DNA from 2 places in the Arthrobacter sp. P1_B3 genome. Region 1 is predicted to be linked to the other one. Evidence: predicted binding sites of a transcription regulator. Region 1 holds the regulator's gene; the other holds the start of a gene.
What was found. Region 1 encodes HspR, which represses chaperone genes until heat shock. Its sites were predicted from a motif close to AAGTTGAGTCNNNNNGACTCAACTT; they were not measured.
Positions count from the first base shown of each region.

Region 1 (7,118 bases):
CACTCTTCGGCGCCGTCAGCTTCGAAGTCTTTGGCCAGTACGGCGCCGGCACGTTCACTGCCCGGGAGGAGCTCTTTGACCACCAACTGGCGGTGCTGGCCGACGTCGCCGGACTGCCGGCGGCCGGCGCTGCCGTATGAACCAGGTTCCCCTGTTGCCCCGCGGTGGCGCTCGATAGACTGCCACTGCGCCCGCACGGGCGCGCCCGATGCGTCCAGGAAGGATCCATCCATGTCTGAACAGAACAGGCCCGAAGATAGCAGGCCTGAAGAGAACTTGTCTGAAGAGAACGTGTCCGGAAAAGCGGTGTCCCACGACGCCGATGCGGGTCCCACTGTGGATGAAGCGGAGGCGGCGGCGCCGGAGGGGCAGTACGTCGAGGGCGACTACGGCTCCGCCGGCACGGCAGGCGAAGTCCCGCCCACGGCCGTCGAGGGGGCGTACGCGGCTGGGGACTACGGCAGTGCCGGCGTGGCCGGAGCGGCCGTCGTTGGCGAGGTGGAAGGCGACTATCCCGAGGGCGACTACGGCGAGGGCGGGGTCTCCGGTGAGCCCGCCGGCGTCGCCGAGGAGGGGGAGTACCCCGAAGGTGACTACGGGACCGCCGGAACGGCCCGTCCCGAGCAACCCGGCCGGCCGGCAGTGGGGGAGTCGGCCGACGAGGACGCCGCGCGAGGCGATAGCTAGCGCGAAGGAAGCTGGCGGCACCAGCCGGCGCAGGCGTCGGCTGGTCTGCGGCGCGGGCCAGTGCACAGGGAGCGGGCCTCTGCGGGTGGTCAGTGCACGGGTTCGCGCAGGGCGAAATGCTTCCTAGGGAAGCGGCGGAGGGGCTGGATTCCGGGGAATCTGGGCGGTGATGAGCGGCCGCGGGCCGGACGCGAAACAAAGTTGAGTCGATGTCGCTCAACTTTGAATTGACTTATGACCGCGTCTGGGTAAAGTTGAGTGCAGATCGCTCAATAACGGTCGGACCCGGTTGGAACCACTGTGGGTCCGCGGCCATCTCCGCAAGATTCCAAGGAAGTAAGGAAGCAATCCATGTCACGTGCAGTAGGTATTGACCTCGGAACCACTAACTCCGTCGTCTCCGTTCTCGAAGGTGGCGAGCCCACCGTCATTGCCAACGCCGAGGGTGGCCGCACCACGCCGTCGGTTGTTGCCTTCTCCAAGTCCGGCGAGGTCCTGGTCGGCGAGATCGCCAAGCGCCAGGCCGTCAACAACATTGACCGCACCATCGCATCCGTCAAGCGCCACATGGGCACTGACTGGACGGTCGCCATTGACGACAAGAAGTACACGGCGCAGGAAATTTCCGCCCGTATCCTCATGAAGCTCAAGAACGACGCCGAGTCCTACCTCGGCGAAAAGGTCACCGACGCCGTCGTCACCGTGCCGGCCTACTTCAACGACGCCCAGCGCCAGGCCACCAAGGAGGCCGGAGAAATCGCCGGCCTGAACGTCCTGCGCATCGTCAACGAGCCCACCGCGGCCGCCCTGGCCTACGGCCTGGACAAGGGTAAGGAAGATGAGCTCATCCTGGTCTTCGACCTCGGCGGCGGAACGTTCGACGTCTCCCTCCTTGAGGTCGGCAAGGACGAGGACAACTTCTCCACCATCCAGGTCCGCGCCACCGCCGGTGACAACCACCTCGGCGGCGACGACTGGGACCAGCGCGTCGTGGAGTACCTGCTGAACCAGCTCAAGGTCAAGGGCATCGACCTGACCAAGGACAAGATTGCCCTGCAGCGTCTCCGCGAAGCAGCGGAGCAGGCCAAGAAGGAACTCTCCTCCTCCTCGAGCACCAACGTTTCGCTCCAGTACCTGTCCGTCACCCCGGACGGCCCGGTGCACCTGGACGAGCAGCTGACCCGCGCCAAGTTCCAGGACCTCACCAAGGACCTGCTGGACCGCACCAAGAAGCCGTTCCAGGACGTCATCAAGGAAGCCGGCATCAAGCTCTCCGAGATCGACCACATCGTGCTCGTCGGCGGTTCCACCCGCATGCCGGCCGTCTACGACCTCGTCAAGGAACTGGCCGGAGGCAAGGAGCCGAACAAGGGCGTCAACCCGGATGAGGTAGTCGCCGTCGGCGCAGCCCTGCAGGCCGGCGTCCTCAAGGGCGAGCGCAAGGACGTGCTGCTGATCGACGTCACGCCGTTGTCCCTTGGCATCGAAACCAAGGGCGGCATCATGACGCACCTGATCGAGCGCAACACCGCCATCCCCACCAAGCGCAGCGAGACCTTCACCACCGCGGATGACAACCAGCCGTCCGTGGCCATCCAGGTCTTCCAGGGCGAGCGTGAGTTCACCCGCGACAACAAGCCGCTGGGCACGTTCGAGCTGACCGGCATCGCTCCGGCTCCCCGCGGCGTCCCGCAGGTCGAGGTCACCTTCGACATCGACGCCAACGGCATCGTGCACGTTTCGGCGAAGGACAAGGGCACCGGCAAGGAACAGTCCATGACCATCACCGGCGGCACCGCGCTGTCCAAGGAAGACATCGACCGCATGGTCCACGACGCCGAAGAGCACGCAGCCGAGGACAAGGCCCGCCGCGAGGCAACCGACACCCGCAACACGGCCGAGCAGCTCGCCTACTCCGTGGACAAGCTGATCGCTGACAACGCCGACAAGCTGCCCGAAGAGGTCAAGACCGAGGTCAAGGCCGACGTCGACGCCCTCAAGAAGGCCCTCGAAGGCACCGATGACGCCGCCGTGAAGACCGCGTTTGAGAAGCTGCAGGCTTCCCAGACCAAGCTCGGCGAAGCCATCTACGCCCACGCCGGTTCCCCCGACGGCCACGCCGGTGCGCAGGGTGCCCCCGCAGGCGAGCAGGCAGCCGGCTCCGGCTCCGACGAGGACATCGTCGACGCCGAAATCGTTGACGAAGACGAGAAGAAGTAATCATGCCGCACCACGGTAACGAAGAAGAGCACGGTTCTTCCGAGGGCCGGCGCGACGCCGAACAGCAGGAGAGCGAGTCGCAGAAGCCGGTGATCCACGATCACCGCAAGGTTGACCCGAAGACCGGCCAGGCCCGCCACCCGGGCCAGGAGCAGGCCGGCGCTGCGGACTCCCGTTCCGGGGATGCCCTGTCCCAGGCGGAGGACATCCTTAACAGTGTTGAGGTGCCCGCCGAGGAATCGGTGGCGCAGGGCGTTGACGCGGCCGCGGCGGAGGAGCTCAGGAATGACCTCCGCCGGCTGCAGGCCGAGTACGTCAACTACCGCAAGCGGGTCGAGCGCGACCGTGCCGTGGCCGGCGAGATGGCCGTCATCGGCGTCCTGAACGCGCTGCTGCCGGTACTGGACGACGTCGACGCCGCCCGCCAGCACGGCGACCTCGCGGACGGTCCTTTCGCCGCGATCGCCGCCAAGCTGGAGGCTGCGCTGAAGACATACGGACTGGTCCGCATCGATGAGACCGGCGTGGAGTTCGATCCGACCATCCACGAGGCCCTCATCCAGCAGCCCGGCACGGATATCGAAATCGACACCGTCAGCCAGGTGCTGCGCTCGGGCTACAAGTCCGGCGAACGCGTGCTCCGCGCGGCCCAGGTGATCGTGGCGGTTCCGGCGTAGGTCACCCTCGGCGCTACGCCGAATAGGGGGCGGTGCCCGCTTCGCGGTGCCCTCCACACCGCCGCCCCCTATCCGGCCTCCGCGCCAGCGTGTTGCTCGCCTAAAGTGAGTTAACAAACAGCGCGAAGCAGATGATGGGCCCCGGGAGTGGCATCGGGCCTGCCGGAGCGTGGGGGGGGGGCCCCATCATCTGTGAAGCGCACGCTGCACAACTTTTGAAAGGAAACGCCATTGGCTAGCCAGGACTGGGTGGACAAGGACTTTTACAAGATCCTTGGTGTCGCCAAGGACGCTTCCGACGCCGACATCAAGAAGGCCTACCGCAAGCTTGCCCGGCAGCACCACCCGGACAGGAATGCCGGTGACTCGGCGTCGGAGAGAAAATTCAAGGACATCTCCGAGGCCTATTCCGTGCTCTCGGATCCCGATGAGCGCCAGCAGTACGACGCCATCCGGGCCATGGGTGGCGGCGCACGCTTTGCCCCCGGCGGAAGCGGCGGGGCTGCCGGCGGAGCGGGCTTCGAGGACCTCTTCGGCGGGCTCTTCACCGGCGGCGGGGGGCGCCATTCCGGCGGTTACAGCACGGCCGGCGGCATTCCGCCCGAGTTCGCAGATCTCTTCGGCGGCGGCGGGTTCGGCGGCGGGGGCCAGTCCTTCCAGCGGGCTCCGCAGAAGGGCGCGGACCGCACTGCGTCCACGTCGATCTCGTTTGCCGGGTCAATCCGCGGCACCACGATCGGCCTGCGCGAACCGGACGGCGAGGTCATCGACGTCCGCATCCCGGCCGGAATCAAGGACGGACAAAAGGTCCGTGTCCGCGGCAAGGGACAGTACGCTGCCGCCGGCAATGGCGACCTCATGGTCACCGTCTCGGTGAAGCCCCACGAGTTCTACGTCCGCGACGGCGACAACCTCCGCATCCACGTCCCGGTGTCTTTCCCGGAGGCGGCCCTGGGCGCGGATATCGAGGTTCCGACGATCGACGGCGACAAGGTCAAGGTCAGGGTCCCCGCAGGGACGCCCTCGGGCCGGACGCTGCGCGTCAAGGGCCGCGGCGTCAAGCACGCCAAGGCCACCGGCGACCTGCTGGTGACAATCGACGTCGCTGTTCCGCGGAGGCTGAACAAGGAAGCGGAGGAGGCCGTGAAGGCCTTCGCCGCGGCAACCGCCGATGAAGACGTCCGCGCGGGCCTGGCAGCCAAGGCCCGGCTCTAGGAACGGGATCCAGCCATGGCCATCGACTTCGATCAGCCGATCTTCGTCATCTCCGTTGCCGCAGAACTGGCGGACATGCACCCGCAGACACTGCGCCAGTACGACCGGCTGGGAATCGTCTCGCCCAGCCGCGCCCCGGGCAAGTCGAGGCGCTACTCGCAGCGGGATGTGAACATGCTCCGCGAGGTCCAGAGGCTCTCCCAGGAGGGGGTCTCGCTGGAGGGCATCAAGCGGATCCTGCAGCTGGAGAACCAGGTGGCCGCCCTGCAGCGCCGTGTCAGCGAACTGACGCAGGAGCTGGGACGGCGCCGCCAGGGCGCCGATTCGCGGATCTTCGCCGCCGGAACGGCTGGCGACGTCGTCAGCCTGGCCCGCGGCAAGCGCCCCCAGGCGAGGTCGCAGGCGCTGGTGGTGTGGCGGCCGCGGGGCATCGACTAGGACAAACAACAGTGCCCGGGACCAATGGTCCCGGGCACTGCTGTCGTTGCGTGCGGTGGGGTGCTGCCGCCGGGGCCTACTTGCCGGCCGCGATGAGCTGGTCGACGGCGGCCCGTTCGCGCTTCCCCCAGGTCTCCCGGGTGACCAGGGCGGCAATGAGCCCGATGGCTCCGCATGCCATATAGACAATTGCCACGCCGCTCCAGCCCCAGGCCGCTGCCGTGGCTGCTGCGATGAGGGGGAGGAAGCCGGAGATTGCGGCCGAGAGCCCTGCTCGGCCTGCCTACCGTGTGGCTGCGTGACTGTGCTCCTCAGCGTCACGTCCTTCGGTTACTTCGAGGCGTCCGGGCAAGTAGTCGCGGGAGCGGACTGAGTACACCGGAACGCGAACAAGTACCCGGCCATCCGATAGTCGGGTACCTGATTTGCGTGACTTCATGCCCGTGCCGCGCGTTGAATTGGAGTGTCAGAAATGCTGGCATGACATGCTCACAGCTCCTACGGGAAGCCCGGGCGCGGAGCCAGCGCAGGAGCAGCGTAGACGCCGGGGGGCATCGCATGCATGATTCAGCCGAATTTGATCCGTCCACTGGCGATCCTTCGCAGTTTGATCCGCCCAGGTTTCATTCGCCCCTCCGGGGCGGGTCCTGGCTGCGGCCGGCTGCGTTGATGGGCACGCCGTGAGCCCGGGACTCCAGGCGGCCGTCCTGTTTGCCGGCTCCCTGCCAGGGCACATCCTGATGTCCCTGGGACAGGCCCTGGTGGTCGTCTGCCTGTGCTTCGACTTCGTCCGCGCGGTGTCCGTGCCGCGGTCCCGCAGCCGGTACGTCGCCAACACCTGGTTCCGGACACTTGCCCTGCCTTCCATCCTGGTCATGGCGTTCAGTGTGCTCATCGACGCCGCCTCCGGCTCCTGGCAGGACGTGGGCGCCGGGGTCTTCATCCTGGTTGCCGTGATCTTCCGGTGGCACTATGACACCGACGAAGACAGCTGGTGGAAGGGCAAAGGCCGGGCCCTGGGCCGTTGGCTCAGGACTCGGGCCGCCTCGGGGTCCATGGCGGCCCCGGCCACGGCGTGAAAAAGCCCTTGCTGTCCGGGCGTCCCAGGGTGTCCAATCCTTAACACAAGGCCCTGCGGGGCACGAGTGGATGCGACGCCGGGAGGTTCTCATGCCGTCGAAGGGCGCCAAAACCCCGTCAAGGGGCCCGGTCCGGGGTACCTCTGACCTCCGGCGGGCCGACGCCAATGGCGCCGCGCCGCCGGAGCAGCCGGACAAGATCCGCAATGTGGCCCTCGTGGGGCATTCGGGTTCCGGAAAAACAATGCTCACCGAGGCCTTGCTTGCCGCCACCGGAGCCATCACCCGTAAAGGCTCGATCGCCGAGGGCACTACGGTGAGCGACTCGGATCCTTCCGCCATCACGCAGCAGCGCTCCGTGGCGCTGGCAGTGGTGCCGGTGACGGTGGGGGAGACCAAAGTGAACCTGCTGGACACTCCGGGCTATACGGATTTCATCGGCGAGCTGCGTGCAGGGCTCCGTGCCGCGGATGCAGTGCTGTTCGTCGTCTCGGCCACCGACGATGTCGACGCCGCGACCACCGCGCTCTGGAATGAGTGCCAGCGGCTCGGCATGCCGCGGGCAGTGGTCATCAGCCGGCTGGACCATCCGCGCGCGGATTTCGACGCCGCCGTCGCCCGCTGCCGTCTGGCATTCGGCGACGCCATCGTTCCGCTCTACCTCCCGGTCCGCGCGGACGGTGCCGTAACCGGGTTGCTGGGGCTGCTGACCGGGACGGTGTCCGAGTACGGTGCGGCGGAACCGGCGTCGGCCACCCGGGCCGCGACCGGCGTCGAACTTGCCGCGGCGGAGTCAGCGCGG
Region 1 is NZ_JBFTZV010000013.1:107,376-114,493, forward strand. It holds gene AC1D2F_RS14750 (TetR/AcrR family transcriptional regulator) at 1-140, shown strand, start outside; gene AC1D2F_RS14755 (hypothetical protein) at 232-687, shown strand; gene dnaK (molecular chaperone DnaK) at 1,039-2,907, shown strand; gene AC1D2F_RS14765 (nucleotide exchange factor GrpE) at 2,910-3,584, shown strand; gene AC1D2F_RS14770 (DnaJ C-terminal domain-containing protein) at 3,816-4,799, shown strand; gene AC1D2F_RS14775 (heat shock protein transcriptional repressor HspR) at 4,815-5,237, shown strand; gene AC1D2F_RS14780 (hypothetical protein) at 5,918-6,316, shown strand; gene AC1D2F_RS14785 (elongation factor G-like protein EF-G2) at 6,408-7,118, shown strand, end outside.

Region 2 (7,118 bases), on a different contig from region 1:
GCCTCCGTGCAGGGCCCAGAACAACTCGGGATTCTCCCGGGCGCTGGCCGTCACGTGCTCACCGGCGGCCGTGACCAGATCCACGGAGACGAGGTCGTCGCACGCGAAGCCGAAGGCACGCTCGAGCCAGCCTGACCCGCCCCCAAGCGTGAAACCGGCGAGACCTGTCGTGGAGACCCGCCCGCCGGTGAGTGCCAGGCCATATTCCTGAGTGGCGCGGTCAAACTCGCCGCAGGTGAGCCCTGCACCCACCGTGGCAGTGCGGGCCTCCGGGTCCACCCGGGCGGATTTCATCGGACGAACATCGATCACAAGGCCGCCGTCGTTCATCGACACGCCGGCCACGGAATGGCCGCCGGCGCGGACGGCGACATCGAGGCCGTGCGTCCGCGCATACGCCAACGCGTCGGCCACCCCTTCCGCGTCGGCACATGGGGCAATGACGGCCGGATGACGGTCGATCATGGCGTTGAAGAGTCGTCGTGTTTCGTCGTATTCCGGGTGACCCGGCCTGACCCACCTCATGGCAGTGCTCCCTCGGTGACCGCGGCTCCGCCCCACTTTCCGAGCTTACGACCGTGCGCCAGCTGTGGCTACCGCCAGTTGTTTGGCCAGCCGCACCTCGTTGATGACCATGGCATCTCGGACGCTCGGATGCGCGCCGACCGGGCGTCCTGCAGGGGTGTTCTGGCGGTTAGCCGCGGGCGGGTCAGCCTGCTGGCGGGTTCGAAACGGCGGCGCGGACCGGGTCAGTCGCGGGCGGGTCAGTCGCGGGCGGCGCGGACCGGGTGCTGGCTGACAATCGAGACGCGGTTGAACGCGTTCATCGTGATCGCCAGCCAACTGACGGCGGAAAACTCTTCGGCCGTCAGGTGCCGTCGGGCCTGTGCGCCTTCGTGGTCGCGGGTTTGGGCGTCAGAGATGGTGGTGATGGCCTCGGCCAGCGTCAGGGCTGCGCGTTCCTTTTCGGAGAAAAGAGTGGTGTCGCGCCATGCGGAGAGCACGGCCAGGCGCTGGGCCGACTCACCGTTCTTGATGGCATCGCCCACGTGCATGTCAAGGCAGTAGGCGCAGCCGTTGATCTGCGAAATGCGGACATTGAGCAACTCGATCAGCGTCCCGTCCAGCCCGGCTTCCCCGGCGGCTTCCTTGACTTTCAAGCCCAGCCCGTTGAGTGCGCGCCAGGCAGCAGGGTGCGCTTTGTCGAGGAATACACTCCGCTGATCGGGATTCTGCGGTGCCGCCGTCTCATTCATGGATTCCACAATACCGATGAGCTTGGGTACGGCCGGGAGCGGCGTGTGACAATCCTGTCAAACATGTGACAAGCTTTGGGGGTGGGGGTGTTTGGTTCGGTGGCCGGCTCCTTGGGGGACCCAGCCACCGGACCGCCCGTTCCGACCTGGCCTTGTCACGGCGGCCAGGCTGCGCCCCGCTGAGCCGCGCCAGGCCGAGCCGAGCCTCGCTGAACTCCGCCGGGCTGAGCCTCGCCCCTCTGAACTCCGCCAGATCTAACTGGGGACATGTCCAGCTGTGCGTGCCAGCAGAGGGCATGTCCCGTGGCCACATCCAGCAGCGTGGGACATGTCCAGTCGTCGGGCCTAAGAGTGGGCATATGGGGAGTATGCCCACCGGTGCGTGCCAACGGAGGGCATGTCCGGCGGTCGCTTCTGGCGGCGGGGGGCATGTCCTGCTGTGTGTGCCAGCAGAGGGCATGTCCAGTGGTCGCGCCCAGGTCGAGGGGACACGCCCATCGTTCGCGACCAGGTCGAGGGGACATGCCCATCGTTCGAGACCAGGTCGAGGGGACATGCCCAGCCCTGGACCCGGGCTGTGGACATATTGGGACTATGTCCAGTCCTTGGGCCGACAGGAGGGCATGTCCCTTCCGGGCCGGGGCCTTCCGGGCCGGAGCGGGCCGAGGAGGGATGCCCGCGGACCGCCCCGGCCCGCGGGCATTCGGCCCCTAGACAGGCGTTTCGCTCTCGGCAAACATGGAGCCAGCGTCCCTCATGGCAAAGTTGAGCGATGTAGACTCAACTTTGACACAGGACCATTCCGGAAGGAGCCCTCTTTGGACGCCAAATTCACCACCAAGAGCCAGGAGGCTCTCGCTGCCGCCGCCATGAACGCCTCGACCGCGGGTAATCCGCAGCTCGAGCCCGCCCACCTGCTCAAAGCGCTCATGGACCAGCGGGAGGGCGTCGCCGTCGCACTGCTCCGGGCCACCGGCGCAGATCCGGACGCCGTCAGCGTCCAGGCGAGCACCGCCATCAAGGCGCTTCCGTCGTCGTCCGGGAGCAGCGTGCAGCAGGCGCAGTTGTCCCGGGCCGGGCTGCAGACGATCAAGAATGCCCAGAACGAGGCCGAGCGCCTCGGGGACACTTTCGTCTCCACCGAACATTTGCTGCTGGGCCTTGCTGCCGGGAGCGACGGCGTCGGGAAGCTCCTGCGCGAGGCCGGCGCCTCCCATGAGGCGCTGCTGGCCGCCCTGCCGGGCGTCCGTGGCGACCGCAAAGTGGACAACGCGGACCCGGAGAACGCGTTCCAGGCGCTGGAGAAGTACGGCACGGACCTCACGGCGGTGGCCCGCTCGGGCAAGCTGGACCCGGTGATTGGCCGCGATGCCGAGATCCGGCGCATCATCCAGGTCCTGAGCCGCCGCACCAAGAACAACCCCGTTATTATCGGCGAGCCCGGCGTCGGCAAGACCGCCGTCGTCGAGGGCCTCGCCCAGCGGATCGTGGAAGGCGACGTGCCCGAAAGCCTGCGCGGCAAGACCCTGATCGCGCTGGACCTCGCCTCGATGGTGGCCGGGGCGAAGTACCGCGGCGAATTCGAGGAGCGGCTCAAGGCTGTCCTGGAGGAAATCAAGGGCTCCGAGGGGCAGATCGTCACGTTCATCGACGAACTCCACACGGTGGTGGGCGCCGGAGCCACGGGGGACAGCTCCATGGACGCCGGCAACATGCTCAAACCCATGCTGGCCCGCGGCGAGCTGCGGCTGATCGGGGCGACCACGCTGGACGAGTACCGCGAGAACATCGAAAAGGACCCCGCCCTGGAGCGCCGGTTCCAGCAGGTCTACGTGGGCGAGCCCAGCGTTGAGGACACCATCGGCATTCTGCGTGGCCTCAAGGAACGCTACGAGGCCCACCACAAGGTGTCCATCTCCGACTCCGCCCTCGTGGCGGCCGCGACCCTCTCCAACCGGTACATCTCCGGCCGGCAGCTGCCGGATAAGGCCATCGACCTCGTGGACGAGGCCGCGTCCCGGCTGCGCATGGAAATCGATTCCGCCCCGGAGGAGATCGACCAGCTGCGCCGACAGGTGGACCGCCTGACCATGGAGGAACTGGCCCTTGCCGGCGAGACCGACCCCGCCTCGGTGGAACGCCTTGCGGCCCTGCGCGCGGACATGGCGGACAAGAAGGAGGAGCTCGCGGGCCTGAACGCCCGCTGGGAGGCCGAGAAAGCGGGCCTGAACCGGGTGGGCGACCTGCGGGCCAAGCTCGACGAGTTCCGCTCCGCCGCCGACAAAGCCCAGCGCGAGGGGGACCTGGAGACGGCGTCCAGAATCCTCTACGGCGAGATCCCGTCCCTGGAGCGGGAACTGAACGCCGCCGCCGAGGCCGAGGCGGCCGTGCCCGATAAATCGAGGCAGATGGTGGCCGATGAGGTCACCGCCGATGACATCGCGGAGGTTATTTCGGCCTGGACCGGCATCCCCGCGGGGCGCATGCTGCAGGGCGAGAGCCAGAAGCTGCTGAACATGGAGCACGTCCTGGGTGAGCGGCTGATCGGCCAGCAGAAGGCCGTCGCCGCGGTCTCCGACGCCGTACGCCGCGCCCGCGCCGGGATCAGCGACCCCAACCGGCCCACCGGCTCGTTCCTGTTCCTCGGCCCCACCGGCGTCGGCAAGACCGAGCTCGCCAAGTCCCTCGCGGACTTCCTCTTCGACGACGAGCGCGCAATGGTGCGGATCGACATGTCCGAATATTCGGAGAAGCACTCCGTGGCCCGGCTCGTCGGGGCGCCCCCCGGGTACGTCGGCTACGAGGAGGGCGGCCAGCTCACCGAGGCCGTGCGGCGGCGCCCGTACTCGGTCCTGCTGCTGGATGAGGTGGAAAAGGCGCACCCGGAGGTCTTCGACATCCTCCTTCAGGTGCTCGACGATGGACGGCTCACCGACGGTCAGGGCCGCACCGTCGACTTCCGCAACGTGATCCTGGTGCTCACCTCGAACCTGGGCAGCCAGTTCCTGGTGGACCCCGGCCTCGACGCCGCGGCCAAGAAGAACGCCGTCATGGCCATGGTGAACGCCTCCTTCAAACCGGAATTCCTGAACCGGCTCGATGAGGTGGTGCTGTTCGATCCCCTGACCGTGGAGGAACTGTCCCAGATCGTGGAACTGCAGGTCAAGGAGCTCGGCGAGCGGCTCAAGGGCCGCCGGCTGAACCTCGAAGTGACCGAGGGCGCCCGCGCCTGGCTGGCCGTGTCCGGCTTCGATCCCGCGTACGGCGCCCGGCCGCTGCGCCGCTTGGTGCAGCGCGAGATCGGCGACCGGCTGGCAAAGGCCATCCTGGCCGGCGAAATCACCGACGGCGACACCGTCCTGGTGGACACCGCGCCGGACCTGATGGAACTCACCATGGGCGGGCTGGAGGGCAGTGGTCTGCCCGACGGCGGCGCGGCCACCGGCACCGGGCTCTCGGTCCGGCGCAAGGAATAGGCGCCGGCGGCTAGAGCGCGCTAAGTGCCGCCGGCAGCCGGGCCCGTCCCGGCTGCCGGCGGGCTAACTGGTCTAAAGCCGTGCGCCATGCCGGCGGGCTACGGCCATGCGCTAATCCAGTGCAGTAAAGCCGGGCAAGGTTAGGGCAGCAGGGACTCCATGATGACGTTTCCGGTGTCCGTCACGGCGTAGCAGTCGACCCGGCGGTCGCCCTTGTCCCAGCTGCGCGAGCTCGGGTAGGCCAGCTTGTAGCTCAGGTCGTAATCTCCCGCCTTGTCCGTCAGCGGTGCTTCCTTGCAGGCATTGCGCGCTTTCTGCTTGAGCTGTTCCCGGCCGGGGTAGGACTCATCTGCCCCGTACTTCTCCACGGCGACCAGCTGCGCCGAGTGACCTGTGGCGCAGTCCACGACGGTGGACTGTTGCGCATCCGGATCGAAGTCCTTGAAGCAATCCCGCAACTGGAAATCCATGGGGCTGACGCCTTCCAGCGGCAAGGCACCGCGGCTGGCCGGGGCCGGGGCCGGGGCCGGGGCCGACGCCGACGAAGCTGCCGGGGCCGGGCTGCCGCTTTCCGGGGAGGGCTGGCCGTTGCCTGCAAATGCGGCCACCGCCCACCAGACCAAAAGCCCAAGCGCGACGAGTACGGCCGCGGCCACGCCGAGCCGCATGGGCCCTTGCAGGCGGATCCGGCGCGCCAGGGGACGCGCTCGCCGGGAGAGCACGCTCACGATGCCGGCGTAGGTGAGGCCCGTGGGCTTCGCCGCAGCAGGTGCCGCCGAGCGATTCGTGGCCCGTGCGGGGTCGGCGGTAATGACGGGCAGGGTGGACGTCGGCGGCCTCGAAGGCGGCGGCGGGATGGACCCGGCGTCGTATCTTGGATTCTCTTCAGTCACTGAGAAATTCACCACTTCCGTGCGTCTTTGCCGGAGCTGGAAGTCCGGCGTCGCGGCCCTTTTCTGGGCGCACATCACGAAACTCTATCGAAGATGCGCGGCACGGCGCATGTGCCGGTGGGCGCGGCCGCCGTTCCGGGACGCGCCACACTGTCCACAAGGCGCACGCCGGCGAGCAGTTGACGCCGAAAGCATGTAATCTAGGTGTACGACAAATTGACCAAACATTCCGGGGCCTCACCGATCGCCAAAGGTGACCACCTCCGGTCCAAGTACAAAAGGGGGTCACGCCATGGGGCGCGGCCGTCAAAAGGCAAAAGCTACCAAGCAGGCTCGGGACATCAAGTACTACTCCCCGAACACTGACTATTCGGCCCTTCAGCGCGAGCTCACGGGCCCGGGAAGTCGTGCCACGAGCCACTTCGCGGATGACCCGGTCGAACCGGATTATTCAGCGTATGTGGATAAGTACGCGGACGATGTGGAAGACGACGACGACGAGGTAGATTCCCGTCGCATAGGTTAGTCGACGCTTCCTTCCGGCAGTTCTCCCCGGGGGGATCCTTCCGGCACTGCGGTGCCAGCCAAAGATTTTCAGGCCGCCGGCCACACCTGTTTCAGGTGTGGCCGGCGGCTTCTCTTGTGCCCGTAGCGTCTGCCCGCGTCGTTTCGCCATGGTTTCGCCGGCGCAGTTGTCACAGACGGGGCCTCGGGCTAGGTTGTTGGTGCCGGATTTTCCCGGACGCGACCCCGATGCCCGGAAGGACTGCCATGACCATGCGCACAGAATTCGCTGAGGGCGAGCTCTGCTGGACGGACCTCCAGACCAGCGATGTGGAGGCGGCGAAGGCCTTCTACGCGGAGGTTTTCGGCTGGCGGTACGAGGATCTGCCCACCCCGGACGGGCGCAGCTACGCGAAAGCCTTCCTCGGCGACGCCTTGGTTACCGTGCTCGCGCCGCAGACCCCCGAGCAGGAAGCCGCCGGCAGGCCGGGCCGGTGGAACGTATATTTCGCGGTCGACGACGCCCGGGACCTGGCCGGGGAACTGGCCCATTCCCCCGGGCAGCTTGAATTCGGCCCCGAGGCGATCGGTGACACCGGCGTCATGGTCTTCTTCGCCCCGCCCGGCGGCGGCACCACGGGGGCCTGGCAGGCGGGCAGCCACTTCGGGGCCGGCCGGAGCCAGGAGGCGGGCACCTTGGCCTGGGCCGAGCTGCTCACACCCGAGCCGCAGGCCGCCGTCGGCTTCTTCCAGCAGCTTTTCGGGCACGAGGTGACCGAATACCCCCAGGACGACGGCGGCACCTACACTACGCTCATGGTGGGCGGCGCCGAAGTGGCCGGCATCGCCCGGGTTCCGGGCGATGCGCAGGACACCCTCGTGCCGGGGTGGCAGGTCTATTTCGGCGTCTCCGACGTCGCGGCGGCGGTGCAGGCCGCGGTGTCCGCGGGCGGCGTCGTGCTGATCGAACCGGACGAGGTCGAGGAAGC
Region 2 is NZ_JBFTZV010000006.1:50,163-57,280, forward strand. It holds gene AC1D2F_RS09205 (FAD-binding oxidoreductase) at 1-525, opposite strand, end outside; gene AC1D2F_RS09210 (carboxymuconolactone decarboxylase family protein) at 765-1,256, opposite strand; gene clpB (ATP-dependent chaperone ClpB) at 2,075-4,732, shown strand; gene AC1D2F_RS09220 (septum formation family protein) at 4,873-5,700, opposite strand; gene AC1D2F_RS09225 (DUF3073 domain-containing protein) at 5,918-6,151, shown strand; gene AC1D2F_RS09230 (VOC family protein) at 6,397-7,118, shown strand, end outside.
Region 2: the regulator HspR is predicted to act here: its motif matches at 2,019-2,043, upstream of clpB (ATP-dependent chaperone ClpB).